DNA from 2 places in the Micromonospora eburnea genome. Region 2 is predicted to be linked to the other one. Evidence: predicted binding sites of a transcription regulator. Region 2 holds the regulator's gene; the other holds the start of a gene.

Region 1 (3,206 bases), 600 kb from region 2:
GGCCCCGGGCGAACGGCGTGGCCACGGGAGCGTCGGCGTAGAGGTAGGCGATGCTCGGGTCGGCCAGGGTCGCGTCCAGTTCCGCGGCCAGCTCGGCGACCAGGTGCGCGCGGACCACTGCCGGGTCCGGGTCGTACACATACCGCCGGACGGCTCCGACGGTCGCCTCGGCGTTGCCGCTGCCGGTGAGCTGATTGCAGGGGGCCCCTGCTCTACCGGAGGCGTTAACAGGGGGCCCTTCCTTGCACAGCGTGGCGCGGCGGGGGACCTCGGCCAGCGCGCCGCACCAGAGGGCGGCCTCGACCAGGTCGCCGGCGACGCTGACCCACTCGGCCTCGGCGCCGGCCGGGATCAGCGCGTGGTCCAGTCCCGGGGCCACCTTGACCACGGTGCGCGGTACCCGCTCGGCCAGCCCGGTGACGAAGTCCCAGGGCGGCGAGTAGGCGTTCGGGTCGAAGATCCGGCGGCCGGTGCCGGCCGCCCGGCGAGCCGGGTCGCAGAAGACCGCCTCGACCCGGGTGACGTCGAACGCCGTCGCGTCCCCGCACTCCACGGTGAACAATTCGGCCAGCCCAACCGCCTCGGCGTTCGCGGCGGCCATCGCGGCGGTCACCGGGTCGGCCTCCACCCCGTACACCCGGATGCCGGCGCGGGCGGCGGCGAGCGCGTCCGCGCCGAGACCGCAGCCCAGGTCGGCGAGGGTACGGACCCCGGCGGCGCGCAGCCGTGCGGCCCGCCGGTCGGCGACCACCCGGCGGGTGGCCTGCTCCAGCCCGGGGCGGGTGAGGAACATGCCGGCGGCCTCCGGCCCGAACTTGCCGGCCGCCCGGCGGCGCAGCTCGGCCTGGGTGAGCGCGGCGGCGGCCAGCCCGGCCGGGACTCCGGCCGCGCGGAGCCGGGCCGCCGCGGCCAGCGGATCGCCGCCGGCGACCTCGGCGGCCGCCGCGAGCGCGGCCGACCCCTCGGGGGTACGCAGGGCGGCGAGCTGGTCGAGATCCACCCGGCCATTGTCACGGCCGGCCTGGCACCTGGGCGGCGGGGGTTGGCGTGAATCATCGCGGCCGAGCGCGACACGTTGGCACTCTCCTTGACGGAGTGCTAGCCGAGGCATAACCTGCGATTAGCACTCTCACCCTGAGGGTGCCAACGCCCGGGCCCAGGTGTCCGGGGGTTGAACGCCAGGCGGACCGGCACCCGCGACGACGGCCCCGCCCGGTGGCATGTGGCAGATTGACGCCGGTCGGCACGCCGACCGGCAACGAAACCAGTACCCCAGGAGGGTATGCCCGTGACTACCGCGACCAAGGTTGCGATCAAGCCGCTCGAGGACCGGATCGTGGTCCAGGCGAACGAGGCTGAGACCACCACGGCGTCGGGCATCGTGATCCCCGACACCGCCAAGGAGAAGCCGCAGGAGGGCACCGTCCTCGCTGTCGGCCCGGGCCGGATCGACGACAAGGGTAACCGCGTGCCGCTCGACGTGAAGGTCGGCGACACCGTTCTGTACTCGAAGTACGGCGGCACCGAGGTCAAGTACGCCGGCGAGGAGTACCTGGTGCTCTCCGCCCGCGACGTCCTCGCGGTCATCGAGAAGTAAGCAACCGATCAGTGTCGTTGCCCCGGTCCGGCTCGCCGGGCCGGGGCAACGTCGCTTCGAAGGGATACTGATGGCGAAGATCCTCAGCTTCTCGGACGACGCCCGGCACCTGCTGGAGCACGGCGTCAACGCCCTCGCCGACGCGGTCAAGGTCACCCTCGGCCCGCGCGGGCGCAACGTCGTCCTGGACAAGAAGTTCGGTGCGCCCACGATCACCAACGACGGCGTGACCATCGCCAAGGAGATCGAGCTCACCAACCCGTACGAGAACCTCGGCGCGCAGCTGGTCAAGGAGGTGGCGACCAAGACCAACGATGTCGCCGGCGACGGGACCACCACCGCGACCGTGCTGGCCCAGGCGATGGTCCGCGAGGGCCTGCGCAACGTGGCCGCCGGGGCCAACCCGACCGGCCTCAAGCGGGGCATCGACGCGGCGGCCCGGAAGGTCTCCGAGGCGCTGCTCGACAAGGCCGTCGAGGTCGCCGACAAGGAGTCGATCGCGCACGTCGCGACGATCTCCGCGCAGGACGCCACCATCGGCGAGCTGATCGCCGAGGCGATGGAGAAGGTCGGCCGCGACGGCGTCATCACCGTCGAGGAGGGCTCCGCGCTCGTCACCGAGCTGGACGTGACCGAGGGCCTCCAGTTCGACAAGGGCTTCATCTCGCCGAACTTCGTCACCGACGTGGAGGGGCAGGAGGCGGTCCTGGAGGACCCGTACATCCTGATCACCACGCAGAAGATCTCGGCGATCGAGGAGCTGCTGCCGCTGCTGGAGAAGGTCCTCCAGAACAACAAGCCGCTGCTGATCATCGCCGAGGACGTCGAGGGCCAGGCGCTGTCGACGCTGGTGGTCAACGCGATCCGCAAGACCCTCAAGGTCTGCGCGGTCAAGGCCCCCGGCTTCGGCGACCGCCGTAAGGCGATGCTCCAGGACATGGCGATCCTGACCGGTGCCGAGCTGGTCGCCCCCGAGCTGGGCTACAAGCTCGACCAGGTCGGCCTGGAGGTGCTCGGCACCGCCCGCCGCGTGGTGGTGGACAAGGAGAACACCACCATCGTCGACGGTGCCGGCCAGGCGAGTGAGGTCGCCGACCGGGTCGCCCAGATCCGCAAGGAGATCGAGGCCTCGGACTCCGAGTGGGACCGGGAGAAGCTGGCCGAGCGGCTGGCGAAGCTCTCCGGTGGCATCGCCGTGATCAAGGTCGGCGCGGCCACCGAGGTCGAGATGAAGGAGCGCAAGCACCGCATCGAGGACGCCATCGCCGCGACCAAGGCCGCGGTCGAGGAGGGTACGGTCCCGGGTGGCGGCGCCGCCCTGGCCCAGATCCTGCCGGTGCTCGACGACGACCTGGGTATGACCGGTGACGAGAAGGTCGGCGTCTCGATCGTGCGCAAGGCGCTGGTCGAGCCGCTGCGCTGGATCGCCCAGAACGCCGGCCACGACGGCTACGTGGTGGTGCAGAAGGTCGCCGGCCAGGAGTGGGGCAACGGCCTCGACGCCGCCGTCGGCGAGTACGTCGACCTGGTCAAGTCCGGCATCCTCGACCCGGTGAAGGTGACCCGCAACGCGGTCACCAACGCCGCCTCGATCGCCGGCCTGCTGCTC
Region 2 (3,206 bases):
CACATGGAGGACGTGATGCTGCGGCTGCGGCTCGCCGCCGGCCTGCCGTTGGACGCGCTCGACGAGGTGGGCCGGGCCGGCGCGCGGCGGGCGCTGGCCGACGGTCTGCTGACCGCCGACGGGTACGCCGAAGGCCGGGCGGTGCTCACCCTGCGCGGCCGGCTGCTGGCCGACGCGGTGGTCCGCGACCTGCTGCCCTGACCGGGACCCGGCCGGCCGCCGGCCGGCCGGGTCCTGATCACTTGATGAAGCTGGCGGACATCGGATAGCGGTAGAGCTGCCCCTCGTTGGCCCGCATGCCGGCGATGATCCCGAACAGGATCTGGATCACCACCACCGCGATGCTGGGCAGGAAGAGCAGGCACCAGCTCACGAAGAGCAGCACGAACGCGATGATCGACCAGAGGATCTGGAAGTTCAGCGCGGCCAGGGCGTGCGCCCGGACGGCCGGGGACTGCTGGCCGCGGGCCAGGTAGGCGACGAGCGGACCGACGAAACCCAGCGGGCCGAAGCTGATCAGCGCGCCGGCCGCGCCGCCGAAGTGCGCCACGAGCGCCCAGGTCTTGTCATCGCTGCTGGCGTAGCCACCGGGCGGGGGATAGCCGCCAGGTGGGGGGTAGCCGCCCGGGGGTGGGTAGCCGCCCGGCGGCGGATAGCCACCGGGAGGGGGATAGCCGGCGCCGCCGGGTGCGCCGGACATTGGTGCGGTGGGCTCGTTCGCCGAGGGCGAGCCGTATGGTGCCGACGGCGGGGTCTCGCCCGGCGGCTGGGCGCCGGGGTCCCCCGCTCCGGGAGGGCGAGGTGGTTCAGTCATGGACGTCACGTTAGGTCCCGTTCGCAAGGATGCACCAGACCGACACCGACCCGGATGTCCGACTGTTCGGCTCTGGCGAAGTGTGCGGCGGGCCGCACCCGGGGTCCGTCACTGATCATCGCGTCGGTGGGCGCGCCGACGTAGACTGGCACTCGCTACAGTCGAGTGCCAGACGCTCGACCGGTGCCGCGGGTCGCCTGCCCGAACAGGTGCTGCCGCACGCCGGGCGGGCCGAGGTGCGTCAGGAGGTGGGGAGATGGGTCTCGACGACCGCAAGCTCGCCGTGCTCCGCGCGATCGTCGAGGACTACGTCGCCACGCAGGAGCCGGTCGGCAGCAAGTCCCTGGTCGAGCGCCACCAACTCGGCGTCTCCCCGGCCACCGTCCGCAACGACATGGCCGTACTGGAGGACGAGGGCTACATCCGGCAGCCGCACACCAGCGCCGGCCGGGTGCCCACCGACCGTGGCTACCGGCTCTTCGTCGACCGACTCTCCCGGGTCAAGCCGCTCAGCCCGGCCGAGCGCCGGGCCATCGAGCGCTTCCTGGCCGGCGCGGTCGACCTGGACGACGTGGTGCACCGCACGGTGCGACTGCTGGCCCAGCTCACCCGGCAGGTGGCCGTGGTGCAGTACCCGAGCCTGGCCCGCTCCAAGGTGCGCCACCTGGAACTGGTGCCGATCTCCACCACCCGGCTGATGCTGGTCATGATCGCCGACACCGGACGGGTCGAGCAGCGGCTGGTCGAGCTGCCCGGGCCGACCTCGGTCGAGGAGGTCACCGACCTGCGCCGGCTGGTCAACGAAAAGTTGGTCGGCACCCGGCTGTCGGACACGCCGCCGCTGGTCCAGGCGCTGGTGGACGAGTCCTCGCCGCAGCTGCGGCCGGCCATGGCCACGCTCTCCAGCGTGCTGCTGGAGACGCTGGTCGAGCGACACGAGGAACGCATCGCGCTGGCCGGCACGGCCAACCTCACCCGGGGCGGCCTGCTCGACTTCCAGGGCACCCTGCGGCCCGTCCTCGAGGCGCTCGAGGAGCAGGTCGTGCTGCTCAAGCTCATCGGCGAGACCGAGCCGAGCACCACCCGGGTGCTGATCGGCGACGAGAACGAGATCGACAATCTGCGGGCCGCCTCGGTCGTCAGCACCGGGTACGGCCCGGGTAGCACCATCGTCGGCGGCCTGGGGGTGCTCGGGCCGACCCGGATGGACTACCCCGGCACCATCGCCACGGTGCGGGCCGTGGCACGCTACGTGGGCGAGCTGCTGGCCCAGAACTGACCAGTCAGGGGCGACGGCCGGCCTGAGGCCGGCGACCGGCGCAACGCGAGACGAACATGAGGACACCGAACGCAGTGGCCAGGGACTACTACGGCATTCTCGGCGTCAGCCGGGAAGCCTCCGACGACGAGATCAAGCGCGCCTACCGCAAGCTGGCGCGGCAGTTCCACCCGGACGTCAATCCGGATCCGGAGGCACAGGAGAAGTTCAAGGACATCAACGCCGCGTACGAGGTCCTCTCGGACGACCGGAAACGGCAGATCGTCGACCTGGGCGGCGACCCGTTGGCACCGGGCGGCGGGGGCGCCGGGCCGGGCGGTCCGGGTGGCGCCGGCCCGTTCGTCGGGTTCCAGGACATCATGGACGCGTTCTTCGGCGGCGCCGCCGGCGGTGCGCGTGGCCCGCGTCCGCGTACCCGGCCGGGCGCGGACGCGATCCTGCGGCTGGAACTGGACCTCAACGAGACGGCGTTCGGCGTCGAGGCCCCGATCACGGTCGACACCGCCGTGCTCTGCACCACCTGCTCGGGCGCGGGCACCGCGGCGGGCACCCACCTCGCCACCTGCGAGGCGTGCGGGGGCCGGGGCGAGGTGCAGTCGGTGCAGCGGACCTTCCTCGGCCAGGTGGTCTCCGCCCGGCCGTGCACGGTCTGCCAGGGCTACGGCACCACCATCCCGCACCCCTGCCCGACCTGTGCCGGTGACGGCCGGGTGCGGACCCGCCGCTCGCTCACCGTCAAGATTCCGGCGGGCGTCGAGGACGGCATGCGGATCCGGCTGGCCCAGCAGGGCGAGGTCGGCCCCGGCGGCGGCACGGCCGGCGACCTCTACGTGGAGATCCACGAGCGGCCGCACGACGTCTATTCGCGCAAGGGCGACGACCTGCACTGCCGGGTCACCGTGCCGATGACCGCCGCCGCGCTCGGCACCCGGCTCACCATCAAGACGCTGGACAGCGAGGAGACGGTCGACGTCAAGCCGGGCACCCAGCCGGGCAGCACGCTGCGGCTGCGCGCCCGGGGCGTACCGCACCTGCGCGGCACCGGTCGGGGCGACCTCTACGTCCACCTGGACGTGCGTACCCCGACGAAGCTCGACGCCGACCAGGAGCGGA

The links. Region 2 encodes HrcA, which represses chaperone genes, less so after heat shock. Its sites were predicted from a motif close to GGTTNGCACNCTCNNNNNGAGNGTGCNAACC; they were not measured.
Region 1: groES (co-chaperone GroES) is a predicted target of HrcA. The motif match lies at 1,119-1,149, and genes of this name have one in related genera.

The regions. Positions count from the first base shown of each region.
Region 1 covers NZ_FMHY01000002.1:6,357,245-6,360,450, reverse strand. Annotated here, with positions in the region: gene GA0070604_RS27590 (THUMP-like domain-containing protein) at 1-1,000, opposite strand, end outside; gene groES (co-chaperone GroES) at 1,283-1,597, shown strand; gene groL (chaperonin GroEL) at 1,668-3,206, shown strand, end outside.
Region 2 covers NZ_FMHY01000002.1:5,754,015-5,757,220, reverse strand. Annotated here, with positions in the region: gene hemW (radical SAM family heme chaperone HemW) at 1-201, shown strand, start outside; gene GA0070604_RS24865 (DUF4870 domain-containing protein) at 239-814, opposite strand; gene hrcA (heat-inducible transcriptional repressor HrcA) at 1,071-2,093, shown strand; gene dnaJ (molecular chaperone DnaJ) at 2,168-3,206, shown strand, end outside.